Regions from separate parts of the Nocardiopsis codii genome, predicted to be linked through region 1. Evidence: riboswitches for the same ligand, from Rfam matches in the RefSeq annotation. Region 1 holds a riboswitch; each other region holds the start of a gene.
What was found. Region 1 has a riboswitch for S-adenosylmethionine ahead of Q8791_RS15255 (aminotransferase class V-fold PLP-dependent enzyme). Riboswitches for the same ligand answer to the same signal wherever they lie in the genome.

Region 2: linked by a shared signal. The riboswitch ahead of Q8791_RS08940 (FAD/NAD(P)-binding protein) and the one ahead of Q8791_RS15255 (aminotransferase class V-fold PLP-dependent enzyme) in region 1 are both predicted to bind S-adenosylmethionine.
Region 3: linked by a shared signal. The riboswitch ahead of thrC (threonine synthase) and the one ahead of Q8791_RS15255 (aminotransferase class V-fold PLP-dependent enzyme) in region 1 are both predicted to bind S-adenosylmethionine.

Annotation. Positions count from the first base shown of each region.
Region 1 is NZ_JAUZMY010000013.1:165,970-172,136, reverse strand. It holds gene Q8791_RS15270 (acyl-CoA dehydrogenase family protein) at 1-550, opposite strand, end outside; gene Q8791_RS15265 (CaiB/BaiF CoA transferase family protein) at 622-1,923, opposite strand; gene Q8791_RS15260 (DUF3870 domain-containing protein) at 1,932-2,315, opposite strand; SAM riboswitch class IV at 2,694-2,808, shown strand; gene Q8791_RS15255 (aminotransferase class V-fold PLP-dependent enzyme) at 2,869-4,248, shown strand; gene Q8791_RS15250 (SAM-dependent methyltransferase) at 4,960-5,667, shown strand; gene Q8791_RS15245 (DinB family protein) at 5,658-6,167, shown strand, end outside.
Region 2 is NZ_JAUZMY010000007.1:24,068-30,234, forward strand. It holds gene Q8791_RS08930 (hypothetical protein) at 136-288, opposite strand; gene Q8791_RS08935 (ketopantoate reductase family protein) at 641-1,561, shown strand; SAM riboswitch class IV at 1,736-1,844, shown strand; gene Q8791_RS08940 (FAD/NAD(P)-binding protein) at 1,908-3,857, shown strand; gene Q8791_RS08945 (acetyltransferase) at 3,957-4,418, opposite strand; gene Q8791_RS08950 (VCBS repeat-containing protein) at 4,781-6,167, shown strand, end outside.
Region 3 is NZ_JAUZMY010000003.1:342,926-349,092, reverse strand. It holds gene Q8791_RS05280 (alpha,alpha-trehalose-phosphate synthase (UDP-forming)) at 1-682, opposite strand, end outside; SAM riboswitch class I at 988-1,129, shown strand; gene thrC (threonine synthase) at 1,143-2,402, shown strand; gene Q8791_RS05270 (ubiquitin-like small modifier protein 1) at 2,482-2,760, shown strand; gene Q8791_RS05265 (GNAT family N-acetyltransferase) at 3,024-3,551, shown strand; gene groL (chaperonin GroEL) at 3,905-5,536, shown strand; gene Q8791_RS05255 (ABC transporter ATP-binding protein) at 5,794-6,167, opposite strand, start outside.

The sequences.
Region 1 (6,167 bases):
CCACGTCGGCGACCGACCCGTTGGTGATCCACATCTTGGTGCCGTCGAGCACCCAGTCCGAGCCGTCCCGCCGGGCGCGGGTGCGCATGGAGCCGGGGTCGGAGCCCGAGTCGGGCTCGGTCAGCCCGAAGCAGCCGATCGCGTCGCCCGCCGCCATCCTCGGCAGCCACGCGGTCCTGTGCTCCTCGGAGCCGAACTTGTGGATGGCGGCCATGGCCAGCGAACCCTGCACGGACACGAAACTGCGCAGGCCCGAGTCGACGGCCTCCAGCTCGCGGCAGGCCAGCCCGTAGGCCACGGCGCTGGAGCCGCCGCATCCGTACCCCTCCAGGTGCATGCCCAGGAGCCCCAGGTCCCCGAAGGCCTTGGCCAGGCCGCGCGGGTCGGGCAGGGTGCCCGCGTCGAACCACTCGGCCACGTTCGGCAGCAGTTCGCGCCCGGCGAAGCCGCGCACGGCGTCACGGACGTCCCGCTCGGTGTCGGACAGCTCGGCGTCCACGGCCAGGAAGTCGTGCGGGTCCGGGGCGGAGGCCCTGCGGGAGTCGCTCATGGGTGGGTGTCCCTTCGTGGTGCGGTCGGCGGTGCGGCCCGGTGCGGGATGCGGGGGCCGCGGCGGTCGTGTCAGTGCGCGGCCGGCGGCTCGGGGTCGGGCTCGTGGACGGCGCCGCGGGTGACCATCGCGTCCACACGCGCCCCGTCCACGCCGAGTTCGGTGAGGATCTGGCGGGAGTGCTGTCCCAGGAGCGGCGGCGCCGCGAGCGGCGGGGGAGTGCCCTCCAGGCGGAAACCCGCCCGGACCTGTTCGAGGAGCCCGGCCGTGGGGTGCTCGACGGTGCGCAGGACGTCGTCGCCGTTCGCGTCGGCGGTGCGCAGCGCGTCCAGTACCCCCCGCACCCGCCCCACCGGGACCCCCGCCCCTACCAGCAGGTCCATCCAGTGGTCGGCCGGTTCGGCGCGCAGGACGGCGGACAGCTCTCCCACCAGCTCGTCCCTGTGGGCCACCCGCCCGGGGTTGGTGGCGTAGCGCGGGTCCTCGGCCAGGTCGGGGCGGTCCAGTGCCCGGCACAGCCGCTGGTACAGGGCGTCGTTGCCGGCGGCGACCACGATCTCCGCGTCGGCGGTGGGGAAGACCTGGTAGGGGACGATCGTGGTGTGCGCGTTGCCGACACGGGCCGGTTCGGCCCCCGTCACGAGCGCCTGCTGGGTGAGGTTGACCAGGCCGGACAGGGTGGAGTTGATCAGCGACGCGCTGATGTTCTCGCCCCGGCCGGTCACACGGGCCCTCATCAGCGCCCCCAGGATCCCGACGGCGGCGTTGAGACCGGTCAGCACGTCGGTGAGGGCCACCCCCACCTTGCTCGCCGGGCCGTCGGCGGGGCCGGTGGTGGACATCAGGCCGCTCTCCGCCTGCACGACGATGTCGAACCCGGGACGGGTGCTCGGTTCGTGCTCCGGGCCGAAGCCGCTCACCGAGCAGTACACGACGGCCGGGTTGCGTGCGCTCACCGCCTCGTAGCCGAGGCCGAGCCGGTCGATCACGCCGGGCCGGAAGTTCTGTACGACCACGTCGGAGGACGCGCACAGCTCCTGGACGGCGGCCAGGCCGTCGGGGTCCTTCAGGTCCACGGCCAGGCTGCGCTTGTTGCGGTTCACCGACAGGAAGTAGGCCGCCTCGCCGGGGCCGTCCCCGCCGTCGGCGGGGCCCGCCCAGGGCGGGCCCCACGCGCGGGTGTCGTCGCCGCGCCCGGGCTGCTCGACCTTGACCACCTCCGCTCCCATGTCGGCGAGGAGCATGGTCGCGTACGGGCCCGCGAGCACGCGGGAGAGGTCGGCGACGCGCACCCCCGCGAGGGGGAGCGGGGCGGCCGGGCCCGGCCCGGGGCCGGGGGCGTCGTCGCCGGGAACGGGCGGGGTGTCGGTCACGAGGGGTGTCACTCCTTGGCGTCGGGGCCGCCGGGCAGCTGGTCGCCCTCCCGCAGCTGGTAGTAGGACTCCAGGCAGCGGCGCAGGGCCGTGGTCAGTGCGGCGCCGGACTGGCCCGCGTACCGCGTCTGTACCCGTTGGACCAGTTCGGCGATGTCCTCGGTGACCGAGGCGCCCTCGACCAGGGCGCGGAAGAAGTCCTTGCCCAGGTCGGTGAGCAGGGTGGTGTCCGCGGCGACGATGCGGCCGTCCGCGGTGTCCACGGCGAGGACGACGCCGAGCCGCTGGTACTGGGAATGGCTCGCCACCGAGTCGGGAAGACGGGCGTAGCCGGAGATGAGGACAACCCTGGGGTTGCGGAGAACCTGCTGGATACGGTCGTCGCCGTGCAACGGACACACCTCTCGCTCGCGGGCATGCGAAAACTCCAACGCTCTGGAGTCTCGCGCCTGGAGGGTGGCCGGGGGAAACCGGGCACCGGCGGCGTGAGGGCAGGCACCCCAAGTATGGCCCGACCGGTTCGGCGGCTGTCAAGCGGGGCGCGGCCCGCGCGTTCGGCGAACGCCCGCACCTCCCCCGTCCCCTCGCGCGGGCAGGGTGCCCTGGACCGGTGCGCCCGGCGGACCAGCGGCCCGCCCGGCCTGCGCGGGCGGGGGACCGCGCCCCGGGCCCCGGGCCCCGCTGCGCCGCGGGGCGGGCGGCGGGGTGGTCCAGGCCACACAAGGGCCCGGCTGGTCGGCCCCGCCGCGCGTGTGTTAGCCTGCGTCGCAGGTCACGAGTACCAGCGCGAAGCCCCGGCTTGCTGGTCGGCAACCCTCCTTCCGCGGTGGGGTGCCCCGGGTGAGGACCAGGTCCCGACACAACCGTGTCAGACAAGCGCGGACCCCTGTGGCGTAGCCGTGACGGCACCCCTGTGGGTCCCATGACCCGCAGAAGAGGTGCTTCATGACCGTTGTCAGCCCCATCCACACCGCGCGTTCGTTCCGTTCCGGTGCTCCGTCCGGATCCGCCGACCGCCCCTCGGGCGACACCGCCGGGTGCACGATCGTCGCCGCGGACGAGGGCGTCCCCCTGGTCACCGGCGAGCGCGTCGAGTACGCGAACTTCGACTACGCCGCCAGCGCCCCCTGCCTGTCCCCGGTCGCGGACGCCCTGGCCGACGCGCTGCCCTACTACGCGAGTGTCCACCGGGGCGCGGGCCACCACTCGCAGGTGAGCACCGACGCCTACGAGCGGGCCCGGCGCAGCGTGGCCCGGTTCCTCGGGGCCCGGTCCGAGCCCGCGGACGCGGTGGTGTTCGTGCGCGGCACCACCGACGCCCTCAACCTCCTGGCCCGCTCCGTGCCCGAGGGCTGCACGGTGGTCGTGTTCGAGACCGAGCACCACGCCGCACTCCTGCCCTGGGAGCACCCCGCCGCCCGTGCCGGGAGCGTGGTCCGCCTGCCGCTGCCCGCCACCGCCGAAGCCGCCGTCGAGGCGGCCCGCACAGCGCTGCGGGAGGCCCCCGAGGGGCCGAGGCTGCTGTGCGTGACCGCCGCCTCCAACGTCACCGGTGAGATCTGGCCGGTCGAGGAACTGGTGGCGGCGGCGCACGCCGAGGGCGCCCGCGTGGTCGTGGACGCCGCCCAGTACGTGCCGCACCTGCCGTTCAGCCTGGAGGAGACGGGCGCCGACTACGTGGCGCTGTCCGCGCACAAGCTCTACGCGCCCTTCGGCTCCGGGGTGCTGGCCGGACGCGCCGACTGGCTGCGCGAGGCCACCCCGTACCTGTCCGGGGGCGGCGCCACCCGACTGGTCACCGAGCACGACGTGGTGTGGAACGACCTCCCCGCGCGGCACGAGGCGGGCAGCCCGAACGTCCTCGGCGCGGTGGCGCTGGCCGCCGCCTGCGACACCCTCACCCCGGCCACCCAGGAACTCCTGCACATCCGCGAGTCCGCGCTCCTGGAGCGGCTGCGCGCCGGGCTGGCCGCCGTCGCGGGCGTCACCGAGCTGACCCTGTGGGGCCCCGAGCACCCGCGGGTCGGCATCATCTCGTTCACGGTGGACGGCCTGCCCGCCGACCTGCTGGCCGCCGCACTGTCCGCCGAGCACGGCATCGGGGTGAGGGACGGCCTGTTCTGCGCCCACCCGCTCACCCGGCACCTGCTGCCCGAGGGCCACACCCAGGCCGTGCGGGCGAGTCTGGGGGTGGGCACCACCGCGGAGCACGTGGACCGGCTCGTCGGCGCGGTCGCCGACCTGGTCGCCAATGGCCCGGCCTGGGAGTACGCCGACTGCGACGGCCGCCTGGCCCCGGTTCCGGACCCGCGCAACGTGCTCTGACGCGGGGACGGCCCCCGTCGACGGGCGCCCCGGTGACCGGCACGGTCACCGGGGCGCGCTGCGTCCGGGGCCCGCGGGGGGGCGCTGCCCGTCTCCCGCGTGCCTCCGCGCCTGGCTCTCTCGCACCCCTCGTGCCGCCTCGTCCCCGCCCCGGCGCACCGACGACCCTCACGGCCCGTACCCTCCGCGGTCGGTGCCTCCCGTGCGCGTGTCCCCGGTCCTGCGGGCTCTCGCCCTTCCCGTCCCCGCGCCTCCGGTCCCCCGCACTCGGTGGGGCCCGCCGGCGAGGCGGCCCGCGCGCGGGAGGCCGTTCCCGGCGGGCCCGCTGTGGCCGGTGGCGGGGCCGGGCGCGTCGGTGGTCGCACGGCAGTGTGCGGCGTCCGCGGGGAGGCCGACCACGGCCCCGTCGCGTCGCTGAGCGGGCGGCCGCGCGCAGGGGAGGCGGGCCGGTGCCGGTGGCGGCAGCCCCGCACCCTCCGGGCACCGGAACGTGTCGGGAAGCCCTTCCGGGGCGGAGGATCCGGAACCTTGCTACGCACCGAACAACAAAAAGTACAACAAGGCACATTTCACTCCATGGTGTGCCGGGAATCACTTTCCCAGCCTGTAGCATCAGGCCCTGACGGCATGGCGTGACGCCGACGGACCCGACCGGTTCGCTCCGCGGCGCGTCCTGCCTCCCACAAGCGAACCGGCTGGGGGAGCGTGATCGTGACGGACGTCCGAGGGCCCAAGGCGGGTCCGCTCGCGGCCGTGTTCCGGCAACGGGAACCCGTGCAGGTGCCAGGACGACGGTCGCGCGTGGTCAGCCTCGACCCGCGCGCGGGCGAGCCAGCCGCCACCGGGCAGAGCGAGCACACCCGCCTGCACCGGGCCTTTCTCGGACGGGTCATCGACTACCTGCGCGCCGACGCCGGTGTCCGCCAGTTCGTCGACTGGGGCTGTCCCGTGCCCGGGACCACCGAGCGCGTCCACGCCTGCGACCCCGACGCCACCGTCGTCCACCTGGCCCCGCACGGCGCGGCGGGCATGCTCCCCACCGCCAACGCGGCAGTGCTCTCCGGCGACGGTTCCGGTACCGCGGGGCTCCTGCGCCGTCTGGGGACCTCCGGGCTCGTCGACTTCGACGAGCCCGTCGCCGTTCTGATGACCCGGCCCTTCACCGCCGACGACCCGCCCGAGGGCATCGGGGGCCTGCACGCCCTCATGCGCGGCGGCGGCTACCTCGCGCTCGCGTCCCCCGCCCCCCGGGCCGTGGTCGAGCGCGCCTTCCACCCCTTCCTCCCTGTTGAACCAGGTGTGGCCGATCTGCGATGGTGGCCCTATCCGGACGAGGACGTGTCCGACCGGGGAACCGGAACCCTGGCAGGGCTGGGCCGTGCGCCCGGGAGCGGAAGGGGGACCCGCAGATGGCGGTGAACTGGACGGGTGAGGTTCTGGCGCAGGTCCAGTTCTACTGGGAGTACTCGCTCTGGCCACGGCTGGAGGGGCTGACCGACGCCGAGTACCACTGGCTGCCCGCACCCGGGGCCTGGACCGTGCGCCAGGGGGCGGACGGGCGGTACCAGCCGGACTCGGCGGTCCCCGAACCCGAGCCGCCGCCCGTGACCACGATCGCCTGGCGGCTCGGACACCTCGTGGTGGACGTCCTGGAGACCCGCACCAACTGGCACTTCGGCGACCGCACCTACACCCGGGAGAGCGTCAACTGGCCCGGCGACGCGGTCGAGGCCAAGCAGCGTCTGCGCCACGCCTACGAGGTCTGGTCCGAGCACATCCAGGCCCTCGACGAGGACGGCCTGTCCGCGCCGGTGAGAGGCACCGAGGCGCCCCAGTGGGCGGGCTTCCCGACGGTCGCGCTCGTGCTGCACGTCAACCGGGAGATCATCCACCACGGCGCCGAGATCGCGCTGCTGCGC
Region 2 (6,167 bases), on a different contig from region 1:
CTCATCGACAAACGTTGCCGTCAGACACGAACAGAACCAAGGAGAACCCGATGGTCTCCGGCGGCCTCGTCGGCGGACAGGACCCCGGACACGACGAAGGCGCCGCCCGACAGGACGACGCCACCGGGGATCTTCCTACTCGTCGACGCTGAGCACCAACGCGTAAGCCTCGGCGAGGTCCTTGACGTCCTCGGCCTCCTCGGAGACGGGAGCCAACTCCACGATCTTCTTGAGGATCGCTTCGCGCGCCTGGGCCTGGATGTCCTGTGTGTCCTGCGATTCAGTCATACGCCAACCCTAGACCCGCGGCCGGACATGTCCGGTCGCTTCCCCATATCCACCAGCTGAGGCCACCCGGGCGGTGGCCTCTCCGCATGTGGAGACCACGTGACCGAGGGGCGGGGCCGGGGGACCGCCGGGACAGCCCGTCCGTTGCGGAGCGGGGCGCGGGGCCACCACCCCGCGGACCCTCCCGGGACGGGAGGGGACTCCGCGCTCCCTTCCTGCCGTCCGGTGCGCCAGCGGGCTCCGCACCGCGGCGCGACTCCGTGTCACCGGAGGGCAACTCCTTCACCCTTGCCCCCAGGTGTCCCATGGTCATACGTTTTGCGGTGTTCACGAGACACCGGGTAGGAGAATCATGAAGATCCTTGTGGTGGGCGCCGGAGCCGTCGGCGGGTACTTCGGCGCACGCCTGGTCCAGGCGGGCCGGGACGTCGACTTCCTCGTCCGGCCCGCGCGCGCCGAACTCCTCCGGGAGAGAGGACTGGTCCTGCGGAGCGCGGACGGCGGTGTGGAGTCGGTCCCCGTCACCCCGGTGACCGCCGACCGGCTGGGACCCGGCTACGACCTGGTCGTCCTCGCCGTGAAGTCGTACGGTTTCGACGCCGCGCTGGAGGACGCCGCCCCCGCGGTGGGTCCGGACACCGTGGTCCTGCCGTTCCTCAACGGCATGCGGCACATCGACGCCCTGGTGGAGCGGTTCGGCGCCGACCGGGTCTACGGCGGCGTGGCCATGGTGATGACCAGGCTGGGCGCGGAGGGCGAGATCGTCGAGGTCGGCAAGATGAGCCAGCTGATCTACGGCCCCCTCTCCGACCGCCCCGTGGTGGCCCCGGCCGACGTGCACGCCGCCCTGGACGCGGGCTCCTACTCGGTCTCCCTCACGGGGTCGGCGCGCCAGGAACTGTGGAACAAGTGGGTGTTCCTGGCGACCCTGGGCGCGTGCAACTGCCTGATGCGCGCCCCGATCGGCCGGATCAACAGCGCGCCCGGCGGCCAGGAGTTCACGGCCGGGGTGTTCGCCGAGGCCATCGCGGTGGCGACGGCGTCCGGGTACCCGCCCGGCCAGGACGCCCGCGACCGGGCCGACGCGATCATCGCCGACACGACGGCGACGACCACGACCTCGCTGTACTGGGACCTGACGCAGGGCAACCCGGTGGAGGCCGACCAGATCATCGGGGACCTGGTCGCCCGGGGCCGCGAGCTGGGGGTGCCCACCCCGCTGTTCTCCCTGGCCTACACCGGCCTGAGCGCGTACGCGGCCGCACGCGCCTGAGTGGCGGGCTTCCCGGCGCGCGCCGCGTACCGGGAAGCGCGCCGGGGGCGGTCGGCGCGGAGCCGACCGCCCCTCGGGTGCACCGATTGCCACCATCCGCCCCCTTGTGTGTATTTCTCGTCACCTTCCCTCCCACTTGTCTGGAATATTTCCTAGTGGATAAGTTCGGTTTCAGGTCACGAGTTCCAGCGCGAAGGTCCGGCTAGCTGGGCGGCAACCCTCCTGCGCGGTGGGGTGCCCCGGAATCGACGACCCGGCTGCGGCGACGCGGCAAGCGTGCGAGAACTCTCGTCCCCCGGCGCCGTCGCCGCACCTCAACACCGGACGAACACGACGAGGCGGGACTGTGAGCACCATCCCCGGGACGACCCCCCTCCCGCTCCGCGGGTTCGACGCCGTGGTGGTGGGCGGCGGCCCGCGCGCGGTCGCGGTCGTGGCGCGCCTGGCCGCCCGGCACCCCCGCACGGACCGGCCCGTACGGGTGGCCGTCGTGGACCGGGTGGAGGTGGGGGCGGGCGCCACCTGGCGCACCGACCAGTCCCCCCTGCTGCTCAACAACACCTACAGCGCGCACACCACGATCCACGCCGACGGCTCCACCCCGATGGACGGCCCCGTCGTCCCCGGTCCCGACCTGCTGCGCTGGGCCTCCGAGAGCGAGGTCCCGGCCGACCGCCCCGCGTGGGCGGCCCGCGAGGTCGCGGAGCTGCGCCCCTGGTCCTATCCGTCGCGGCGGATCCAGGGCGTGTACTACAACGAGCAGCTGGCGGCGGCGGGGGCCACCGGCCGGGTGGAGCTGACACCGGTCGTCGGCACCGCCGTGGACCTGGTGGCGTCGGGGGACGCCGGGCGGACGGTGGTACTGGAGGACGGACGCCGCCTGGACGCGCCCGTGGTCGTGCTGGCCCAGGGCATGGTGCAGGCGCGGCGCTCGCCCCGGGTCCGGTCCCTGGTGTCGGCCGCGGAGGCGCACGGGCTGGTGTACGTGGAGCCGGGCATGCCCGCGGAACGCGACTGGGACCGGGTCCCCGGAGGGGAGACCGTCCTGGTCGCGGGCCTGGGCGCGAACTTCTTCGACGTGGTGGCGCTGCTGACGGAGGGACGCGGCGGGCGGTTCGAGCCCGCCGGGGATCCGCTGTACCCGGCGCGGCTGCGCTACGTGCGGAGCGGGGACGAGCCGCACCTGGTGGCGGGGTCCCGGCGGGGCCTGCCCTACCGGGCCAAGGCCGCCTACCCCGACGGGTTCCCGCCGCGGTACGAGCCGCGCCTGGCGACGCGGCAGTGGTTCGCGCAGGTGGCGTCGGAGACCGGCCAGGACTTCCGGACGGCGGTGTGGCCGCAGCTCGCCCGCGAGTTCGCGTGGGCGCACCTGTCGTCCCTTCTGGAGCACCGCCCCGGGACCGTGGTGCCGGGGCTGGGCGCGGAGGAGCTGCTGGCGCGGTTGCGCGGTGCCGGCGCCGACGGTGTGGACGCCGTCGTGGCGGCTGCGGTGACCGATCCACGCCACCGCCTGTCGACGCGGCGGTTGGACCGGCCCGGACCGGCCGGACCGCTGACGGAGGAGGCCTGGCGGGCGTGGGTTGCGGCGTACGTGAACGAGGAGCTGGACACGATCCACTCCCCGCTCACGAGCGCGCGCAACGCCGTCAACCGGGCGATGGCGGCGCTGCGGGGGCAGGTGCAGCGCCTGGTCGCGGCGGGCGCGCTGGACGGGGCGAGCGTGGCCCGCGACGTGGCGGGGTGGTTCACGCCGACGGGTCTGGCGCTCGCGTCGGGGCCTCCTCCGCACCGCACCGCCCAGGTGCTGGCGCTGATCGACGCCGGTGTGCTGGAGCTACTCGGCGAGGGCTCGTCGGTGGAGTTCGAGGACGGCGTGTTCGTGGGGCGCTCGGCGTCGGTGCGGCGCGAGCCGGTGCGGGCGCGGGCGTTCGTGGAGACGCGCATGTCGAAGGGCGTGGTCACGGGCACCGACGACCCGTTGCTGGGCGCCCTCCTGGGGTCCGGCCGGGCGGGGCTGCACGTGTGGCCGTCCGCGGACGGCTCCCGGTCGTCCAGCGGGACCCTGGACGTGACCAGGTCCGGTTTCCGCCTGCTGGACGCCGACGGCGTCGCGGACGAGAGGGTGGTGGTGCTCGGCATCCCGGCCGAGGGTGTGCAGCCGGGCTCCTCCATCGGCGCGATCCCGGGCGTGCCCTCGCCGCTGCTGGCGGGGGCGGACCTGGCCGCCGCCGCTGTCATGGACCACCTGGGAGCCGACGACGTGTCGGGAACCGGCGTGACCGCGGGCCGCGTCTGAGGTCTGCCGCCGCTCCGCCGCCGCGCCCGGGTGTCCGGGCGCCGCGGCGGTGCGGCCGGTTCCCGGTCGGCCCCGGGTGCCCGGTCGGCCCCGCGGCGATCAGGAGCGGTCCCTGCGCATGTGGACGAGCGGGAACGGGCGCCCCTCGCCGTCCACCGGTGAGCGGCCCGTCTCCTCGAACCCCTGTGAGGCGTAGAACCCGCGCGCGGCCGGGTTCTGCTCGTTGACGTCCAGGGTGAGCACCGGGCGACCCTGCGCCGCCCAGGCCAGCAGGGCGCGGCCCACGCCGCGTCCCCGGGCGTCGTCGTGGACGAACAGCATGTCGACGTGGTGGCCGTCGAGCCCGATGAAGCCGACGGGGCGGCCGTCGGGGTCCACGGCGACGTGGACGTCGTGCCGGGGCAGGTAGGCGTCCAGGATCCTCGCCTCGTAGCGGTCGACGTCCTCCCGGGTCAGGAAGGCGTGTGTGGCGGTGACGGCGCTGCGCCAGATCTCCGCCAGGGCGGCGTACTCCTCCGGGCCCCTGGAGGGACGCACGTGCACTGGGAGAGAGGGATTCATACGCGCACCGTACCGGGGCCGCCTCCCGCACGGCACGGAGATTTCCTCCCGGAGGCGCCCGAACCCGCCCGCGGCCGGGCGCCGCCGACCTCGGGGACGGCTCCACCCCTCCCCCGGTGGTCACCGGGGACCACGGGCACCGACGAGCCGGCTCCGGCCCACGACCCGGGCGCGGTGCGCTCAGCACCGGTCCGCCGGCGGGTCACCGGAGGAGTCGCCGACGGGGGCGCGTTCCACAGCGGGGCCTTCGGCGGCCGAGACCGGCGCCGTGCGCCCGACGGATCTGCGACTACCCTGGCGTGATCCCCGAAGGCCGACCGGGCACGCCCGCCGTGCCGGCTCCCCGACGATCGGACGATCCCATGTACCCCCTCCGCCCCGCCCCGCTCTCCCTCGCCTGCGTCCTCTTCCTGAGCGGGTGCGCGAACGCCCCCGATCCCGGGGGTTCGGAGGGCGGACGGGGGCAGGGGGCCGACGAGGTGTACGAACTCGCCCCCGTCCCCGAGGGCGGGGGCGGCGACCTCCCCGACGACGTCAACGGGGACGGCTACACCGACCTCCTCTTCCTGGGGCCCGTCGAGACCGCCGGGAACGAGGGGACCTGGGAGCAGACGCGGCGGCTGGTGGTCGTCTACGGCTCGGAGCGCGGCCCCGATCCGACCACGCGCACGGGCCTCGAAGCCGGGGCCGTGACCGCGGTCGCCGCCGCGGGCGGCGGCCAGCACCTGCGCGCGGGGACCGCCGACCTGGACGGTGACGGCTTCTCCGACATACCCGTGACGACGGCTCCGCCCTCGGGGCAGGGCGTCGGCGGGGCCGCGGTGTTCTGGGGCGGTCCCGCCGGCCCCGACCCGGACGCGGCCCCCGTCCCCCTGGCGTCCGTGCCCTCCGGGGAGGGGTCGGACGGGGAGTGGTCCCCCAGCGGCGCGGCGCCGGCGCCCGGCGACTTCGACGGCGACGGCAGTGCCGACCTGGTGTCGTTCGAGGAGTCGGAGGGGAGGTCGCGTCTGACCGTCCTGTACGGCCCGTTCGAGCGTGACGGGACTCCCGCGCGCACCGGCCACCGCACGGTCGACGCCTGGGTCGGCGACCTGGTGCCCGGCCACCTCGCGGAGGGTGTTCCCACCCCTCTGCTGGTGCGGCGCGGCGACGACGGCGAGCAGCCCGGCAACACCCTCTACCTGACCGGGGGAGGCGACCCCGAGGCGTGGGGGGAGGCCGAACTGCACGCCGGGGGGATGTCCGTGTTCGGCGACTTCGACGGCGACGGCGAGACCGACCTGGCCGTCGGCGACGACGGGGGCAGGAACAACGAACCGGGGCACGGGACCGAGTCCCCCGAGGTGGACGACAGGCTGAACGTGTACCACGGCCCCTTCGACGCGGGCGTGCCCGAGCCCTCCTCGGTCCGGCTGACCCGGGACGAGGGGACCTACGGGGTCTTCCGCTCTCTCGGCGGGTGCGACCTGGACGGCGACGGCGCCGACACGCTCGCGGTGGGCCTCGGGGGCCACGGCGTCGACCTGCTGGACGACACGGGTTCGGGCCTGGCCCCGAACGGGGCGCCGACGCTGGTGCGCCCGGACTCCGGTGACGGCGGCGCCCCGGTCGCCCACGTCTTCGCCTGCGCGGACCACGACGCCGACGGTTCCGACGAGCTGGTGCTGTACCAGGTCCCGAAGGCGGACTGGTCGGCGCCGCTGCGCTGGTGGGTCACCGACGGGAGCGAGGACGAGGCGGCGTTCGACG
Region 3 (6,167 bases), on a different contig from region 1:
GGATCTCGGCGCAGCAGCGCAGGAACGCGTCCGCCCACCGGGGGCTCAGGAAACCGAGCCGGTCCGCGCCGAGCATGCCCTCCAGCAGCTCGCGGGAGACGTGGTCGGGCAGCATCCGGAAGTACTCCGGCGGCGCCCACGGCGTGTGCGAGAAGTGCGCGATGCGCAGGTCGGGGCGGCGGGCGCGCAGGATGCGCGGCACCAGCGCGAGGTGGTAGTCCTGCACGGCCACGCGGGCGTTGTCGGCGGCACCGGCGACCAGGGCCTCGGCGAACGCGTTGTTGTAGGCGGTGTAGTCCTCCCACAGCCGCCGGAACTCCGAACCGAAGGACGGCTTGTTCGGGATGTCGTACAGCATGTGCTGGACGAACCACAGGGTCGAGTTGGCGACCCCGGTGTAGGCGCCCTGGAAGGTCCGCTCCGGGATGTCCAGCATGTGGACCCGCATGCCGTCGAGGTCGTACTCCAGGTCCAGCCGGGCCTCCGGGGCCTCCGCCGCCGCACGCCTGTCGGCGTCGGACAGGGCGGCGCACACCCAGATGCTGTCGATCTCCGTGGCCACGGAGATCATCCCGGACACGAGCCCGCCCCCGCCCCGGCGGTGTTCCAGGGAACCGTCGTCGGCGGTCGAGAAGGACACCGGTCCCCTGTTGGAAGCGATGAGGATCTGTGCCTTGTCCACGTGGTCGTCCTCTCGAAGGTGCGGATGGGGCCGTCGCTGCCGTCCTGGCGGTGGGGAGGAGCCTGTGCGGAAGCGGGACGCTCCTTATGTCTCGCCGGTCGACAGCCGCCCCAAACCCGTCCGGGGCCGACGGCGCGGGACGTCACCGCCCCGAAACAGAGCACGTGCGGCCCGGACGCGCTGACCGGTGGGATCTCAGCATGTGAGCGGGATCGTGTTACCCGGATCACCTGCCATGGAAAACCGGTCAACGCGTCCGTTACAGTGACGGTGCGGATCCGACAGGACCGCCCACAACTTCATATTGCTCATCCAGAGGGGTGGAGGGACCGGCCCTGCGAAGCCCCGGCAACCATCTCAGCGCGCACTACTCACGAACCCGTGAGGCGGCTGGGGCAGGTGCCAACTCCGGCCTGGGGACAAGGTGTCCACCAGGGAAGATGAGGGGAGACGCCTCGCCATGGCGATGACCGCCACCGAACCCACCTCCGTCCGCGCCTTCGGCCCCGGAACCGCGCTCTCCTGTCGCGAATGCGGCCGGCGCTACGAGCTCACCCCCCAGTTCGCCTGCGAGTTCTGCTTCGGGCCCCTCGAGGTCGCCTACGACTTCGGGAACGTCACCCGCGCCGACATCGAGAGCGGCCCCAACAGCATCTGGCGCTACCGCTCCCTCCTCCCCGTGCCGGCCAACGTGGCCGAACTGCCCAACATGGCCCCCGGCCTGACCCCGCTGGTGAAGGCCGACCGCCTCGCCGCCGAGCTGGGCATGGACTCCCTGTACGTCAAGGACGACTCCGGCAACCCCACGCACTCCTTCAAGGACCGCGTGGTCGCGATCGCCGTCGAGGCGGCCCGCACCTTCGGCTTCACCACCCTGTCCTGCTCCTCGACGGGCAACCTGGCCGGCGCCGTCGGCGCCGCCGCGGCGCGCGCCGGGTTCGAGTCCTGCGTGTTCATCCCCGCCGGGCTGGAGGAGGCCAAGGTCGTCATGGCCGCCGTCTACGGGGGCAAGGTCGTCGCCATCGACGGCAACTACGACGACGTCAACCGCTTCTGCTCCGAGCTGATCGGCGACCCGGTCGGCGAGGGCTGGGGGTTCGTCAACGTCAACCTGCGCCCCTACTACGGCGAGGGCTCCAAGACGCTGGCCTACGAGATCGCCGAGCAGCTCGGCTGGCAGCTGCCGGAGCAGATCGTCATCCCGATCGCCTCCGGGTCCCAGCTCACCAAGATCGACAAGGGGTTCCAGGAGCTGATCAAGCTCGGCCTGGTCGAGGACCGCCCGTACCGGATCTTCGGCGCCCAGGCCACGGGGTGCTCGCCGGTCGCGCAGGCCTGGGAGAAGGGCATCGACGTCATCCAGCCGGTCAAGCCCGACACCATCGCCAAGTCGCTGGCCATCGGCAACCCGGCGGACGGACCGTACGTGCTCGACATCGCCCAGCGCACGGGCGGCTCCGTGGAGCACGTGAACGACGACGAGATCGTCGACGCCATCAAGCTCCTCGCCCGCACCGAAGGCGTCTTCGCCGAGACGGCGGGCGGCGTCACCACGGGTGTGCTCCGCAAGCTGGTGCGCGAGGGCAGGCTCGACCCCGAGGCCCGGACCGTCGTGCTCAACACCGGCGACGGACTCAAGACCCTCAACGCGGTGGACGCCGGTGTGACCGCCACGATCAAGCCGTCCCTGAGCGCCTTCACCGACGCCGGCCTCGTCTGACCGCCGTCCCGGCGACCCAGGCAGTCCCGGAGGGCCGCGCACCGGCCCGCCGCCCCACAGCAGAAGGAAGAACAACGCCATGAGCGCCAGCGTCCGCGTACCCACCATCCTGCGCACCTACACCGACGACGCCTCCGAGGTCGAGGCGAAGGGCGCCACCCTCGCCGAGCTCCTCGACGACCTGGAGGCCAACTACCCGGGCATCCGCGCCCGCATCCTCGACGACAACGGCAAGGTGCGCCGCTTCGTCAACGTGTACGTCGGCGACGAGGACGTGCGCTTCGAGAAGGGCCTCCAGACCGAGATCGCCGACGGCGCCAAGGTCTCGATCATCCCGGCGGTCGCCGGGGGCTGCTGACCGGTCGGCACGGCGCCGACCGGCGCCGTCCGCCACCGCCCGCGAGGGGGCGGCCCGTCATCCCGCGACGAGCGGGAGGCCCGGGGCCGCCCCCTCGCCGCGTCCGCGCCCCTTGTGGTCCCCGCCCGCGCTCCGGCCCGGGGGGGCGGGCCCCGGCAGTGATGCGGCCCCGGCCCGATGGTCGTGCCCGCCCTGCTCACCACGGGTCCCCGGCCAGGGGATATTCGCTTTCCCGCGCCGGGGGAGGCGGTTAGCCTGCGGGGATGAGCGACGAGATCCGGGCGTACGAGGAGCGGGACAGGGACGCGGTGGTCGCCCTGTCCCTGAGGGCGTGGGAACCGGTGCACGCGTCGATGCGGCGGGAACTGGGCGACCGGCTCTACCTGCACATGATCCCGGACTGGCGCGTCAGCCAGCGCGCGGTGGTCACGAGGGCCCTGGAGTCCGAGGAGGAGCACGTGTGGGTCTCCGTCTCCGGCGGTGCCGTCACCGGGTTCGCGTCCGTCCGGCTGCGCCCCGCGCCCGGTGCGGAGGGCGAGGACGGCGCGGGGGACGGCGGATCCCGCCGCGGAGAAGGGGAAGTGACGTTCCTCGCCGTCGACCCCGGCCACCAGGGGAGGGGCGTCGGGGTGGCTCTCACGGAGTTCGCGGTGGACTGGATCAGGGACCGGGGCATGGGTCTCGCGATCATCGAGACCGGGGGCGACGAGGGCCACGCCCCGGCGCGGAGCACCTACTCCCGGGCGGGGCTCACACCGATGCCGATCGTCCGGTACTTCAAGAAGCTCTGACGCGCCGTGTCCTCCCGCGAGTCCCGATTCGCTCCTGACGGCACTGTCCGAGCAGGCACGGAGGGTGGCGGAACCTGTCCGCTGAGCGCGGAAAACAGCTCATGATGGGGTGTATGTGCAGGTCGGGGCTGTTATGAGGGGTGGGGAAATCGTGACCACATCGTTTGCACTCTCCATGGCCGAGTGCTAAAAAGGGACCTGGTTAGCACTCGCCTTCCTTGAGTGCTAACCGGATCGAGGCTGCGAGACCGTGGCATCCGACAGCAGGGTTGTCGGAGCGCTCCGGTCGTCCGTCGCGGGCGCATGCCTCGTCCCATCGCGTATCAGCCCGGTCACGGGAGGACAAGAATCCAATGGCAGCCAAACTGATCGCGTTCGACGAGGAGGCCCGTCGCGGCCTCGAGCGCGGTATGAACCAGCTCGCGGACGCAGTCAAGGTCACGCTCGGCCCGAAGGGTCGCAACGTCGTTCTGGAGAAGAAGTGGGGCGCCCCCACGATCACCAACGACGGTGTCTCCATCGCCAAGGAGATCGAGCTCGAGGACCCCTGGGAGAAGATCGGGGCCGAGCTGGTCAAGGAGGTCGCCAAGAAGACGGACGACGTCGCGGGTGACGGCACCACCACCGCCACCGTGCTCGCCCAGGCCCTCGTCCGCGAGGGGCTGCGCAACGTCGCCGCCGGCGCCAACCCGATCAGCCTCAAGCGCGGCATCGAGGCCGCCGTGGCTCGCATCAACGAGGAGCTCGGCAACCTCTCCAAGGACATCGAGACCAAGGAGCAGATCGCCTCCACCGCCTCGATCTCCGCCGGCGACCCCCAGATCGGCGAGACCATCGCCGAGGCGATGGACAAGGTCGGCAAGGAAGGCGTCATCACCGTCGAGGAGGGGCAGACCTTCGGGCTCGAGCTCGAGCTCGCCGAGGGCATGCGCTTCGACAAGGGCTACATCTCGCCCTACTTCGCCACCGACCTCGAGCGCATGGAGACGGTCCTCGAGGACCCCTACATCCTCATCGTCAACTCCAAGATCTCGAACAACAACGAGTTCCTGCCCGTCGTGGAGAAGGTCCTCCAGGCCGGTCGCCCGCTCGTCGTCATCGCCGAGGACCTGGAGGGCGGCGCCCTCCAGACGCTGATCGTCAACAAGATCCGCGGCACCTTCAAGTCCGTCGCCGTCAAGGCTCCGGGCTTCGGTGACCGCCGCAAGGCCCAGCTCGGCGACATCGCCGTGCTGACCGGCGGCCAGGTCGTCACCGAGGAGGTCGGCCTCAAGCTGGAGAACACCGAGCTCGACATGCTCGGCCGCGCCCGCAAGGTCGTCGTCACCAAGGACGAGACCACCATCGTGGACGGCGCCGGTGACGCCACCGCGATCGCCGGTCGCGTGAACGAGATCCGCAACGAGATCGAGCGCACCGACTCCGACTACGACCGCGAGAAGCTCCAGGAGCGTCTCGCCCGCCTGGCCGGCGGCGTGGCCGTCATCAAGGCCGGTGCCGCGACCGAGGTGGAGCTCAAGGAGCGCAAGCACCGCATCGAGGACGCCGTCCGCAACGCCAAGGCCGCGGTCGAGGAGGGCATCCTGCCCGGCGGTGGCGTCGCGCTGCTGCAGGCCAGCGTCCCCGCGTTCGCCAAGCTCGACCTGGACGGTGACGAGGCCATCGGCGCCGACATCGTTCGTCGCGCCATCGCGGAGCCGCTCAAGCAGATCGCCATCAACGCCGGCCTCGAAGGCGGCGTCGTGGCGGAGAAGGTCCGCAACCTGGAGCCCGGTTTCGGCCTCAACGCCGCCACCGGTGAGTACACCGACCTGTTCAAGGACGGCGTCATCGACCCGACCAAGGTCACCCGCTCCGCCCTGCAGAACGCGGCCTCCATCGCTGGTCTGTTCCTGACCACCGAGGCCGTCATCGCCGAGAAGCCGGAGAAGGCGTCGGCTCCGGCCGGCGACCCGACCGGTGGCATGGGCGGCATGGACTTCTAGGACCTCCTGGAGTTCTGGGGTCCGATACGCGACCTCGCCCGCGACGACCGGGCGGCCCTTCGGGGCCGCCCGGTTTCGCTGTGTCCGGGGCCGGTACCGCCCCACTGCCGCCGTGCCGGCCGCGCCCGTGTCCGGCATTCGGGGGACCCGGGTCGCGGTCCGCGCCGCCGACACCGCCGGACCCGGGGCGGTGTGCGCGGAGGATCGCCGATCCGGCCGAAGGGCGTCCCTCGGCCGGCTGGGCCGCGCGTGCGGACTCAGGCGTCCCCGTGCCAGGCGTGCCAGAGGCCGGCGTACGAACCCCCGAGAGCCAGCAGTTCGTCGTGGCTGCCCAGCTCGCTGATCCGTCCGCCCTCCACCACGGCGATCCGGTCGGCGTCGTGCGCGGTGTGCAACCGGTGCGCGATCGCCACCACCGTGCGCCCCGACAGCACCCCGGCCAGCGACCGCTCCAGGTGACGGGCAGACCCCGGGTCCATCAGCGACGTCGCCTCGTCCAGCACCAGCACCTCCGGGTCGGCGAGCACCACCCGGGCCAGCGCGAGCTGCTGCACGTGGGCCGGGTCCGGCGGCAGGTGCCCCGACCCCACCCGCGTGTCCAGGCCCTCCGGCAGCGACCGCACCCACGTGT